Regions from separate parts of the Kyrpidia sp. genome, predicted to be linked through region 1. Evidence: predicted binding sites of a transcription regulator. Region 1 holds the regulator's gene; each other region holds the start of a gene.
The links. The regulator LexA, encoded in region 1, represses DNA repair genes until DNA is damaged. The targets are predictions, from matches to a motif close to CGAACATATGTTCG.

Region 1 (4,542 bases):
ATGTGTCGGACCGCAAAGTTCTGACAGAATGTGCAGAAGCCGCCGGGCTGTCCGGGGATGGCTATTGGAATGCTTTGGATCAGGAGAAGTATCGCATGCAGTTACAGGCGGATTTCCAGCGCGCGGCACATGCGCGAATCTGGACCATCCCGGTTTATGAAGCGGATCACCGCCGGTTGGAGGTTCATCACTTTGACCAGCTGCCCACCGCCGATGGGCTGACCGAATGGATCCAACTCATCGGAACGAAGGCGGAAGGTTGATTTTGTCAGCGGCGTCCGCGCCTTTGGCGCTCAACGGCTCCTAGATACCGATTCGGGTTCTTCATTGCGAGGCGGGCAAGTGAAGAATCATGCCCGGATAAAGGGTGCCCTCCCCCGTCAAGTGGTTGAGCTGGCGCAACTGATAGATCCACTCCCTCACATCCACATCGGGTCCCGCGTACTGTGACGCGATGCTCCATAGGGTGTCCCCTTCGTATACCATGATGGTTCTGTCCTCTCCCGCTTCAGCCCTGGGATGGTGGTGCAGCAAAACTCCTCCCGCTGTCCCCAGCCCCATGACAACAAGAAGCCCCGTCACAAACACGGCCCGATTCCACGCCCGGTTTGCCCGCGCCAATCTGCCCCGGTGGCGGCTAGGGTAGGCTCGGGCCCCGGCCTTCCGTGGATCCACCCTGAAACGGATCGCTTGCGCCTTCTCGTTTTCGGCCGATCTCCTCAGAGGCGTACCCATCTCCTCTCTCCCCCTCTCCCTAGGTATCTGTTGTCTCTGTCAGCATGTTGGGACGACAATCGCCCAGAGAGCCAGCTCGTCCCCCCATCTCTATGCTTCGAATGCGACAGAGAGAACGAAACGAATGTTCGTATTTAGTGTAGATGGAACAAACGTTTGTGTCAAGGGTTTTCGAATCATGTCGGGAAGAGAATAAGGCGCGGCATTCAGGTGTTCTCTGACTCTCGATAATCTGTCAGATCAAGGAGACAAGACCGCTCCTTTTTTCGGCAAATATACGTTTGTTTTCTTGGCAGATTGGGTGTATCATAGAAACATGAAAATTCTCAAGCCCTTTCACTGTCGACTGGAACCGACAAGAGAACAGGCCCAGTGTCTCACTCGATACCGGGGATGTGCGCGGTTTGTCTGGAACAAGGCGCTCACTTTGCAGAAGAGGCGGCTGAAAGCCGGGTACCCCCTGTTGTCGTATGGAGAGTTGGCCAGACTCCTGACGCTGTGGAGGCACAGCGAGGAATACGGGTTTTTCGCCAGTGCACCCGTACATCCCTTGCAATGCGCTGGCATCGATTCACCGGCCGATGGTTCGGGACGGGTTTCCTGGAACGAAGGCGCTTGACCCGCGATTATCCGTCCCGACGGTGTGCAGGTACGGGAGAGCAGCGCTTTGATGGTGGGAGACCCGGAGACAGAACGGATCTTCCTCCGGAGATCGTGGGACAGCTGAGAGATGGGCGCCGTGCCCCTGTAAAGCTCATGCCCCAAAAGGTGAGCGTTGGTTCAAAGTCCAGTTTGCGAGATCCGTGCAGGATCCACCCATGAGAAGAGGTGATGTTCGTGAAATTGTCAAGAAGGCAGCAGGATATCCTCGATTTCATCAAGAAAGAAGTGAGAGAGAAAGGCTATCCTCCTTCCGTTCGGGAGATCGGCGAGGCAGTGAACTTGTCTTCCAGTGCCACCGTCCATCGTCACTTGGGTCGGCTAGAGCAGATGGGGTACATCCGCCGGGATCCGACGAAACCCAGAGCCATTGAAATTCTGGAGGAGGATGCACAAACGGTCGGGCCGGTCACCATGGCTCCAGTGGTGGGCCGGGTTACCGCGGGGTTGCCGATCACCGCTGTCGAAAACATCGAAGATTATTTTCCCCTCCCTGCGTCCTGGACCGGGGGAGACCCCGTCTTCTTGCTCCGAGTGGTCGGCGACAGCATGATTGAGGCCGGGATTTTTGACGGTGACTTGGTGGTGGTTCGCCAGCAACCCACCGCCGAAAACGGCGACATTGTTGTGGCGATGACAGATGAAGGCGAAGCCACGGTGAAGCGATTCTACCAGGAGAAAGATCGCATTCGCCTTCAGCCGGAGAATTCCACCATGACCCCACTCTATTACAAGACTGTGACAATTCTCGGCCTCGTGATCGGTCTCTACCGTTCGATTCGATGAAGTAGTAGAATGAAGAGAGATGGTTTCAGCTCAGTCTAAGAACAGGAGGACGTCAGTGTGAAGAGATGGCAAGGCATGACTCTGGCTGCCCTACCGGTGGTTCTCGGCCTCGTTTTTATCATCGGAGTATTTGCCAACTGGTTCCCCATTCAAACGGGACGGTCGACCGAGGCCACGGCGAGCGGTTCGGGGTCAGGGGGTAGCTCCGGACCCGTTGATACGAGCGACCCGGGCGCACAGATTTTCTCTCAATCCTGCGCGAGTTGCCACGGAGCGAATTTGGAAGGTCAGACTGGGCCCAAGCTTCTTGGCATCGGGAGCAAGATGAACGAGGCGCAACTGGTGGAGTATATCAACAATCCGAAGCCGGTAGCCGGTTATCCACCGATTATGCCTCCCAAAGGCGGACTCCAGTCCGATGACCAAGTCAAGCAAGTGGCTGCCTGGTTGGCGAAGCAAAAGTAACGCAGAACTTCATCAATAGGCAACAACCCCTGCAGAGTGTTGCAGGGGTTGTTTACTCCATTGGCTCGTCTCCTTTAAGGCGAGCTTCCACGTCTTTTGTTTTACGGCACCGATCAATACAGGTTCAAGTACTGGTCCCGCTCCCAGGGATGGACGGCGGTGCGGAACATATCCCACTCAATCAATTTCGCCTCGACAAAATGTGTAAACGCGTGTTCCCCCAGGGCATTGACGATGACTTCATCCCGGCTCAGCTCATCCAGAGCTTCTTTCAAACTGGCAGGCAGCGTCAAAATCCCAGCCTGCACGCGTTCGCTTTCCGTCATAACGTAAATGTTGCGATTGACCGGCTCCGGCAAGGGCATGCGGTTGCGGATTCCATCCAGTCCCGCAGCCAGCATGGCCGCCAAGGCGAGGTACGGATTGGCCGACGGGTCTGGGCTGCGCACTTCGATCCGGGTGCTCAAGCCCCGGGAAGCGGGCACTCGCACCAAGGGACTCCGATTCTGGAACGACCACGCGATGTAAACCGGCGCCTCGTATCCTGGCACCAAGCGCTTGTAAGAGTTCACCGTAGGGTTGGCGATGGCGGTGAACGCCCGAGCATGGGCGAGGATTCCGGCCAAGTACTGTTTCGCCGTTTCACTCAAGCCAAACTCGTCCCGTTCATCGTAGAACGCATTCTCGCTCCCCTGGAACAGGGATTGATGGGTGTGCATGCCGGATCCGTTAATCCCGAACACCGGTTTTGGCATGAAGGTGGCGTGCAGACCGAGCTGCCGGGCGATCGTCTTGACCACCAACTTAAAGGTCATGATATTGTCCGCCGCCGACACGGCATCGGCATATTTAAAATCGATTTCATGCTGGCCAGGCGCCACCTCGTGATGGGAGGCCTCGATTTCAAAGCCCATCTGTTCCAACGCCAATACGATCTCCCGGCGGCAGTTTTCCCCCAAGTCTACCGGAGCCAGATCAAAGTATCCCCCTTGATCGTTCACTTCGGTGGTGGGATTTCCGGACTCGTCCATCTTAAATAAGAAAAACTCCGGTTCCGGCCCGACGTTCATGGTGGAGAAACCCATGTCCTGGGCTTGGCGCAGGACTCGTTTGAGAATTCCCCGGGGATCTCCGGGGAAGGGAGTGCCGTCCGGAAGGTAAATATCGCAAATCAACCGGGCCACTCGCCCTCCGTCTCCCCCGATCCAGGGAAATATTAGCCAAGTGTTGAGATCCGGATACAAATACATGTCCGATTCCTCGATGCGGACGAAACCTTCGATCGAAGAACCGTCGAACATGATCTTGTTGTCCAGGGCTTTGGGCAACTGACTCACCGGGATTTCGACGTTTTTGATAATACCGAGCAAGTCAGTAAATTGGAGGCGAATATAACGGACGTTCTCTTCTTTCACCATTCGCATAATGTCTTCACGTGTGTACTGGCGTGGCATCGATGGACTCCTTTCTTCTCTTCACAGATATGTAACAAAACGATTCCCCGCCCTCTGACAGGGAATCGTCTCGCTCTTTAACGGAAAAACCGGGAGAGCTCGCCTTGGATCAGCGACGCCGGTCTACCCGGTCGCTCCAATTGGGCGATGAGCTCTTTTTTCAGCAACTCGTGCAAGTCCCGGTCCGTGAGGTTGCGATTCCCTTCCACCGCAAGTCGCTCTTCCTTCGGAAGGTCTTCGACATCAGTGGGTTTTTCGGCCGGTCCCAAGGCCTTTTTAATCCCCGCGATATTCAGACCTTGATCGATCAGTTTCTTGATCTCGAGCAAGCGTTCGACGTCCCGGAAAGAAAAAAGGCGCTGATTGCCCTTGGTGCGAATGGGTTGAATCAATCCCTGCTGTTCGTAATACCGAATCTGCCGAGCGCTCAACTCGGTCAACT
Region 2 (4,542 bases), on a different contig from region 1:
GGTGAAAGGGAACAAGTCCCGCTACAGTATCGCGATCGGTGAGGGCCATCGCCGAAATGCCCAGCTGGGAGGCGATATCTACCAATTCCTCCGGAGCAGAGGCGCCGTTGAGAAAAGAGAAGTAAGAATGGGCATGAAGATGGACCATGGGTGATTCCTTCTTTCAGTCCCAGATTCGGTACAACCGCCACTCCTCTTTGTATCGTTTGAGGTCGAAGACCCCAAGATCCGCCGTCTGAACGCGGTAGATTCGATAGGAAGGCTCTCCTTTCCACCAAGCTCCGCTTTCTTCCCACTGATCGATAATTTCGAGGATCTGGTGGCTTTGTCCGCGGAACGAGAAAGAATCGGGCAGGCCTTTTTTCACCCGGACTGCAACGGGGCGGTCGATCAGCCGGCTCAAGAGGACAACTGGGAGCCTTTCATTGGATTTGGCGGACTCCCACACGCTTGTGAGCTGTTTTGCCAAGGATCCCACCAAGCTTGTCGTTGATTTCGCCAGGGAACGGAAAGTCCGAAACGAATCGGAGCGCGGGGGTACTTTTGCCCTAATTCGTCGATCAAAAATCGCCATGTTTGTTGCCGGAATTCGAGAGGAGGGTAGAACTCGTTCCCTCGTAAAAGCCAGCTTACCTGTTCCCCGCGAAGGGGATGAAGGTGTGTGGCGGTGAGTTGAACCCCGGAAATTCGGGTTATCTCGGGGTGCCGGCTTCGAAGGCGAATGTTTAATACCCGAGCGGATCTCCGAATTCCTTCGGGATGAGCGAGAACTTCGGGGAACAAATGCTGTTCCCAGACCCGGTTTCCTTCATCGTCGGTCCACTGGATGGCGATTCCTTGGATTCCGACTTGTTCTCGTTCAAGTCGCTTTACTAATGCATCACACAGCAGATCTAATAAAAGCTCGGTCGACTCAGTCGGGACCGCCTCCCCAGCTGGGGCTACCCAGGTTTGTGACAAGGTTTTACCGGGGTCTCGGGGAACAAAAGAATCCCCGAGCTCTCCGGCAGCAAAGTGCTGCCAAGTAAGAGCTTCAGGGCCAAACCTCCTTTGTAGCAAAACGGGGGGGATCTTCGTCAACTGCTCTCCGGTGTGCACGCCGAGTCGTTCCATCTCCTCCTTCATCTGAGGTGGAATGTGCCGAAAGAACCGAAGGGGAAGGTGGCGGACAAACTCGGCGTCATCTTCGACCCAAGCGCCGGACACCGGCGGCACCGCCATGCGAGAGGGCGGGGAGAACGCCCTCAGGCCTTCTTCGACGATGCGCAGGGAAATGGCTTCGGCTGTCGACGGACGGCCGGCGAGGCCGCTATATCCCCTCCACCCTCGATCGGGGAGTCGGCCCTTCAGGCGGGCAAATAACTCCCGCCATTGTTCCCGGGGATGCTCTGAATAAAAAGCGGCATACCATTCCTGATCTGAAACGATCTTTAACCACGGAGTCCATCCGCGGAGGATGTCCTGCATCGCATCAATCCACTTCCGGTGGTGGCGCGGGTGGAAATCCACTACGAGGGCGTCCGGTGCCAGCCGAAGAGCTTCTATTAAAGTCTTGGAAGGAGTGATTCCTAGCTCCTTCGCCGATGTGTTGTAATCAAGGATCTGACCATCTTGCACAACCAGCACCGGCCGACGATCTTCTTTTGCTTCAGCCGCAATTAACCCCACAAACACAGCATGGATCACCCAGCGTTTCTTCACCTTTTGTGCGGGTCTCCCGTACGGGGTTCCCGCAGCCCCCTCTCTTGATGTGGTGCTCTTTATTATAACGGGTAGGGAAAAGAATTGCAAACAAATGTTTGCGATAAGACGAAAACGGCGGGGAAATACGGGAAGTATTCCCCAGCCTGCCAATGATGTGGGCCAATTAGAGAACGAAGGGCAGCCAGTAGGGCAGGGTATTCGCAGCAACGCGAAGGAAATTCGAGGAAAAGAAAAGGTTAAATTTACCGTAATCGATGTCGGCGGCATCTCCAATTTTCTTGCGGTATGGTATCTTTATCGTCAGACAACTGGGTACATCGTGACCACAGGGGGCGAGCACATGTGGCGGCTGCTTGGTCTGTTGAAGCCCCACCGAGGGACGGTGGGTTTAATTCTTCCGCTTAATTTTATCCAGTCCCTATCCACGCTTTACCTGCCTAATCTCATGTCGGACATTGTGGATACGGGGATTATTCGAGGAGATGTCCCACATATCCTTCGAATTGGCCTCTGGATGCTTGCGGTGGCTGTAGGGGGCGTGGCCTGTGCTATCGCTGCGGGATGGTTGTCCTCCCAAGTGTCGTCCAATTTTGGCCGGGTGCTTCGCACCCAAGTGTTTACCCAGGTGGAAAGATTTTCTCTACAAGAGTTCAAACGGATTGGCACCGCCTCTCTTATTACCCGGACCACTAACGATATTACCCAGGTTCAGATGCTCGTCAACATGGCGCTTCGCCTCATAGTTCTCGCGCCGCTCTCGGCCATCGGCGGCATCGTGATGGCCATCCTCACCGATGCCCGGCTTTCCTTGGTCATCGTCGTAGTTGTCCCGGTGATGGGGGTCGCCTTGTGGGTGGTGCTCGGCCGTGGCATGGGCCTTTTTCGGGCGATCCAAGGTAAAATGGACGTGTTAAACCGGGTGCTCCGGGAAAGTCTCACCGGTGTCCGGGTGATTCGGGCTTTTAACCGCACGGAGTACGAACGGCGCCGGTTTGACGCCGCTAACCGCGATCTGACCGACACCACGATCCGGGTGAACCAGTTGATGGCCGCTCTCATGCCACTGATCATGTTAATCATAAATTTTTCTACTTTAGCAATCATGTGGTTCGGCAGTTTGCGCATTGACCACCTGGATTTGCAAGTGGGCAGTCTGATGGCGTTCCTCCAATATGTCATGCAGATCCTCTTTGCCGTCATGATGGTCTCGATGATCTTCTTCCTCATTCCCCGGGCCTCCGCTTCTGCCGGCCGGATTCGGGAAGTTCTGGATACGGTCCCCCAGATTCGAGATCCCGAGCCCACTGCCACGGCCCTTCCCCACGGCCAAGGGGAGTGCGCGGTGGAGTTCGAACATGTGACATTCCGGTATCCGGGGGCGGAAAAACCGGCCCTGGTGGATATCTCTTTCTGTGTCCGTCCCGGCCAGGTCACGGCGGTGATTGGGGGGACCGGTTCGGGGAAGTCGACCCTCCTCAACTTGATCCTCCGTTTTTACGATGTCGAGGAAGGTTCGGTTCGGGTGGACGGGGAGGACGTGCGCCGGATTCCCCAACGGACACTGCGAAGTCGAATCGGCTATGTGTCACAAAAGCCTGTATTGTTCTCGGGGACGGTGGAGGAGAACATCCGCTTCGGCCGGGAAGACGCGCAGGAAGAGGACGTCCGACGGGCGGCGGAGGTGGCCCAGGCGGCCGAGTTCATTGAGGAGATGCCCGGTGGCTTTCGGGGGACGATCGCCCAAGGGGGCGCTAACCTGTCCGGGGGGCAAAAGCAGCGCCTGGCCATCGCCCGGGCTTTGGTGCGACGGCCGCATATCTATCTGTTCGACGACAGCTTTTCCGCCCTCGATTTTCGAACCGATGCCCGGCTTCGGGCCGCCCTCCGGGAAGAGACCCGGGACGCGGCAGTCATTCTTGTCGCCCAGCGGATCAGTACGGTGATGGACGCCGACCAAATTGTCGTTTTGGACGAGGGGCGGTTGGTGGGTCGTGGGACCCATCGGGAACTGATACGGTCATGCCCGGTGTACCGGGAGATCGCGGCATCCCAGCTATCGGAGGAGGAGTTGGCGTGAGCGAACACAGGGAGGGAGCGCGCCGCTCGATGGGCCGCGTCGGAGGGTTTCACGGCCACGGCGGCCTGGGGATGCCGACGGAGAAGCCAAAACAGTTCGCAAGACCTTTTTGCGGCTGTTGGCCCGTTTTCGCCCTTATCGCGGGCAGTTGGCGGTGGTGGTTGTTGCGGCGGTGTTCAGTACCGTGTTCAACATCGCCACTCCCAAAATCCTCGGAGATGCCACCACAGCGATATTTGAAGAGGTGATGCAAAAAATTCGGGGCGTCCCCGGTGGAGGGGTGGATTTTTTGGGGCTCGTACGGACCCTGGCGATCTTGGCCGTTCTGTACGTGTTCAGTGCGGGCTTGACCTATGTCCAGCAGGTCCTGATGGCCCAGGCCGCCCCAAAGACTGTTTATGAGCTGAGAAAAGAAGTAAACGAGAAGCTCGCCCGGCTGCCCCTCCGGTTTTTCGATTCCCAGCTCCATGGTGACATTCTGAGCCGGTTTATCAACGACTTCGACAACATCAGCAATACCCTTCAGCAAAGTTTGACCCGCATCACCTCCTTGGTGACCTTCGTGGGGGTGGTGACCATGATGTTGAGTATCAGTCCGCTGTTGACGGTGGTGGTCGCCTTAACCTTGCCCCTGAGCCTGATCGTGACCCAAATGATCGCCCGGCGGTCTCAAGGGTATTTTCTCGGGCAACAAACGGCTCTTGGGGAACTGAACGGGCATGTGGAAGAGATGTACACCGGACATTCGGTAGTCAAGGCCT
Region 3 (4,542 bases), on a different contig from region 1:
AACTTGATCTATTTTCCCATCGCAACCAAACTGAAACTGCGCAGTGAAGAAGAAATCATGATCCGGGAGTTGATTATCGAAGGGGTGCTCTCGATTCAGGCCGGAGAGAATCCGACTTTGCTCGGCCAGAAATTGAAGGCTTTCTTACCGCCGAAATGGCGCGAAGTCGAGGAGAGGAAGGGCGACAGTCGTGAGGCGGCGTAGGCGGCCTGAGGCTGAAAAGATCAACCAGGAACGCTGGTTGATCACATACTCCGATTTGATCACCTTGTTGATGATTTTTTTCGTGATCATGTACACCATGTCGAAGGTAGACATGTATAAATTCGTCAATCTTTCCGCCTCGTTGTCCCAAGCGCTGTATAACCAGAACCAGGTGCAGCTCAAGGGGCTTGGCACCACCGGACTCATCGCGGCCCAACCGTCGGCGGGTCCGCCCGGGCAGGTTCCTCCAGCGCCAGATTTTCTAAAAACGCCGGAGCAGGTGGCGGAAGAGCGCCAGTTGGCCCAGATCAAGCTCCAGCTGCAGTCGTTCATTCAGAAACAGGGCGTCGCCGGCCAAGTGGTGGTGGAGGACAAACCCAAAGGGCTGCTCATTAGTCTGAGAGACGTCATCCTGTTCGATACGGGAAAGGCGGATCTCAAGCCCGAGGCCCGCAAGTTGTTGGACGGCCTTCTCCCGTTTCTCGCCCAGGTGGGCAATCCTCTGGAGATCGAGGGGCATACGGACAATCGTCCGATCCATACCGCCCAGTTTCCGTCGAACTGGGAGTTGTCCACGGCTCGGGCGCTAACGGTGCTAGAGTACCTGCAGGCCAAGGGCATTGATCCGAAGCGCCTGTCCGCCACGGGGTACGGAGAGTGGAGACCGGTGGCTTCAAACGACAATCCCGAGGGGCAGGCGTTGAACCGACGGGTGAACATCACCATTGAACGCACGAGCGCAATCAACGGACCTGCAGATCAGGCGCCTAATCTGTCCGGCCCTTGAGATGGGAATTGGCCGATTGTATCGGGCTGCGGAAATCACGGCTCGACGGCGGATGGCTGGTGGACTGGGACAAACTAGAAAAAAGCCTGCCGCGGATCGGAGGGAGTTGGAATCGAGCTATATTTTTTAGGAACGGGGGCCGGTGCGCCGAGCAAAGAGAGGAATGTGTCGGCGGTGGGGCTGAGGCAGCCCCGGACCGGACGGTGGTGGCTATTCGATTGCGGCGAGGGGACCCAGCATCGAATGGCGGAGTCGCCCTTTAAATGGAATCGCCTGGAGGCGGTTTTTATCACCCATCTGCACGGCGACCATGTGTTTGGTTTGCCCGGCCTCCTGGCAAGCCGCTCCCTTCTGGGACTGACCTCCCCCCTGGCGATTTTCGGACCTTCCGGGCTTCGGGGATATTTGGAGAGTGTCTTCCAGTTTACCGATACCCACCTCGGGTTTGCACTGGAGGTGGAAGAGATCGGCGACGGCTGGGCTCGAACCTTTGCATGCGGCTGGACGGTCAGGTGCGGGAAGTTGTGCCATTCGGTGGAATCCCTCGGGTTCCGGGTGGAGGAACCCCCGCAGCCCGGGCGCTTTCACCCGGAAAAAGCCTTGGCGTTGGGGGTGGAACCGGGGCCTGCCTATGCCCGGCTCAAACGGGGCGAGACGGTGGTGCTTCCGGGCGGGCGCAAAGTGGCGGGCCGGGATGTCACCGATCCGCCCCGCCCTGGTCGACGGGTGGTCCTGCTGGGCGACACCGAGCCGTGTACAGGGGCTCTGACTTTGGCCGAGGGAGCGGATCTGCTCGTGCACGAGGCGACATTTCTTAGCCGGGATGAGCCCCTCGCGCGCAGGAGCCGACATTCCACCGCGGCGGAGGCGGCCGATCTAGCCCGGCGAGCCAAGGCGGGGAAGTTGGTGATCACCCACCTGAGCCCCCGTTACGCCGGCCGGGAACTGGAACTCCTGGCAGAAGCCCGGGCAGTGTTCCCGGCCACAGAGATGGCAATCGACGGGAGCTCGTTCCGTTGTGATCCGCATCCCTAGGGCCCGGGGCGGTAGAGATCTGCAGGGAAAAAGCCCCCCGGCTTCTCCGGGGGGGGGGTGGGAATTAATCTTCTAACCGATTGGCGTTCTCGCCGATCTCGTCCAGCTCGTCCATGGCTTCCTCCATATGGGCCCGGATACTTTCCATGCGGCGCCGGTTTTTGTTGACGATGTTTCGGCGCTCTTCCTCGCTCAGGGAATCCCCCCGCTCCGCTAAATAATCTTCGGCTTCTAACAGGTTTTCTTTGGTTTCCCTGGCAATTTCCATGTTACGCGCGCTGTTGTCCGCACGGTTGTCCGGTTTTGGGTCCTGCCGCTCCATCGAGACCGCCTCCTGTATCTAAGATCGGGCTTTCGCAATGTTAGAATGCCGAGAACGGCGGTGGCTCATACCCGAGGGCTCGCGTACATTTGTTTGTGGGAACGGTCGCGCCTGGATCCTGGACGTATTATAATAAAGAGAGTGGGGAAAGCCGCCGATGCCGGCCGAGGGGGAGTGTCCATGACGGCGGGACGGTTTCAATTGGTTTCTGATTATGAGCCGAGGGGAGATCAACCCGAGGCGATCGCCCGGCTGACCGAAGGGGTCCGCCGGGGTTACCGACATCAAACGCTGCTGGGGGTCACGGGTTCCGGCAAGACCTATACGATGGCCAATGTCATCGCCCAAGTGAATAAGCCGACTTTGGTAATCGCCCACAACAAGACTTTGGCGGCCCAATTGGCTGCGGAATTCAAGGCGTTTTTTCCGAATAACGCCGTCGAGTATTTCGTGAGTTACTATGATTACTATCAGCCTGAAGCGTACATTCCGCATACGGATACCTATATCGAAAAAGACGCCAAGATTAACGACGAGATTGACAAACTCCGCCATTCTGCCACCAGCGCTTTATTTGAGCGGTCGGACGTGATCATCGTCGCCAGCGTCTCCTGTATCTATGGGTTGGGAAATCCCGACGAATATCGGACCCATGTTTTGTCCCTCAGGGTGGGCATGGAGAAAAGCCGCCGGGAGATCCTGCGCCGTTTGGTGGACATGCAGTACGAACGAAACGATATCAATTTCGTCCGCGGGACCTTTCGAGTTCGTGGCGATGTGATTGAGATTTTTCCCGCATCCCGGAGTGAGCAGGCCGTTCGGGTGGAACTGTTTGGAGATGAGATTGACCGGATCACCGAGGTGGACGTCCTCACCGGCGAGGTGGTCGGGCAGCGGGAGCACGTGGCGGTGTTTCCGGCTTCTCACTTTGTCACGTCCCGGGAGCGCCTGGAGCGGGCGATCCGGGATATTCGCGTCGAATTGGCGGAACGACTGGAGGTGCTTCGCAGTCAAGGAAAGTTGCTGGAGGCTCAGCGGCTTGAGCAACGCACCAATTACGATCTCGAGATGATGCAGGAACTCGGTTTTTGTCCTGGCATCGAAAACTATTCTCGGCATTTGGAGGGGAGGCCGGCGGGGAGCCCCCCGAATACGCTGTTCGACTATTTTCCTGACGATTTCCTGCTGCTGATCGACGAATCCCACGTGACATTGCCCCAGATCCACGGGATGTACGGAGGGGACAAAACCCGAAAGGATACGTTGATTGAGCACGGATTTCGCCTGCCTTCGGCGGCGGACAACCGCCCGTTGACCTTTGAGGAATTTGAGAAAAAGGTGCACCAGGTTATCTACGTTTCGGCCACGCCGGGTCCCTATGAACTTGAACATAGCGAACAGGTGGTGGAACAAATCATTCGTCCCACCGGGCTATTGGATCCAAAGGTGGAAGTCCGTCCGATCCAGGGCCAGATCGATGACTTGGTGGGTGAGATCCGAAAACGGGTCAACCGGGACGAGCGGGTGCTGGTGACCACCCTGACCAAGCGCATGGCGGAGGATCTGACCGATTATCTCAAAGAGTTAGGTTTCAAGGTCCGATATTTACACTCGGATATTAAAACAATTGAACGGATGGCGTTGCTCCGGGATTTGCGCCTCGGCGTCTTCGACGTGCTGGTGGGGATCAACCTTCTCCGGGAAGGTCTCGATCTTCCGGAAGTTTCGCTGGTGGCAATTCTCGACGCGGACAAGGAAGGTTTTTTGCGGGCCGAGCGTTCTCTGATCCAGACCATCGGCCGGGCGGCCAGAAACGCCGACGGCCACGTCATCATGTACGCCGATACCATCACCGATTCCATGGCGGCGGCCATCCGCGAAACGGAACGCAGACGGGCCAAACAAATGCGGTACAATCAGGAACACGGGATAACGCCACAGACGGTGCGCAAGGCGGTTCGGGACATCATCGAGGCGACCAAGGCGGCGGAAGAACCTGCCGTTTATGAAGTGGTGCCAAAAGCCCAGAAACTGTCCAAACGGGAACGAGCCGACCTGATCCGCAGATTGGAAAAAGAGATGAAAGAGGCGGCAAAAGCCCTGGAATTCGAACGGGCAGCGGAACTTCGGGATTTAATTGTCGAATTGTCGGCGTCTTAGTTCGACATATTTCCCGGGAAATCAATCAGTGTGT

Region 2: the regulator LexA is predicted to act here: its motif matches at 1,789-1,802, upstream of K6T64_RS04480 (Y-family DNA polymerase).
Region 3: the regulator LexA is predicted to act here: its motif matches at 2,431-2,444, upstream of uvrB (excinuclease ABC subunit UvrB).

The regions. Positions count from the first base shown of each region.
Region 1 covers NZ_JAILZZ010000001.1:113,506-118,047, forward strand. Annotated here, with positions in the region: gene K6T64_RS00595 (DsbA family oxidoreductase) at 1-263, shown strand, start outside; gene K6T64_RS00600 (LysM peptidoglycan-binding domain-containing protein) at 325-735, opposite strand; gene K6T64_RS00605 (helix-turn-helix domain-containing protein) at 1,052-1,354, shown strand; gene lexA (transcriptional repressor LexA) at 1,567-2,181, shown strand; gene K6T64_RS00615 (c-type cytochrome) at 2,239-2,646, shown strand; gene glnA (type I glutamate--ammonia ligase) at 2,760-4,100, opposite strand; gene K6T64_RS00625 (MerR family transcriptional regulator) at 4,178-4,542, opposite strand, start outside.
Region 2 covers NZ_JAILZZ010000007.1:1,127-5,668, reverse strand. Annotated here, with positions in the region: gene K6T64_RS04490 (DNA polymerase III subunit alpha) at 1-148, opposite strand, end outside; gene K6T64_RS04485 (DUF6504 family protein) at 164-403, opposite strand; gene K6T64_RS04480 (Y-family DNA polymerase) at 400-1,701, opposite strand; gene K6T64_RS04475 (ABC transporter ATP-binding protein) at 2,045-3,781, shown strand; partial or broken gene K6T64_RS04470 (ABC transporter ATP-binding protein) at 3,811-4,542, shown strand, end outside.
Region 3 covers NZ_JAILZZ010000019.1:19,413-23,954, forward strand. Annotated here, with positions in the region: gene K6T64_RS08670 (flagellar motor protein) at 1-204, shown strand, start outside; gene K6T64_RS08675 (OmpA family protein) at 191-991, shown strand; gene rnz (ribonuclease Z) at 1,103-2,026, shown strand; gene K6T64_RS08685 (small acid-soluble spore protein Tlp) at 2,091-2,348, opposite strand; gene uvrB (excinuclease ABC subunit UvrB) at 2,529-4,508, shown strand.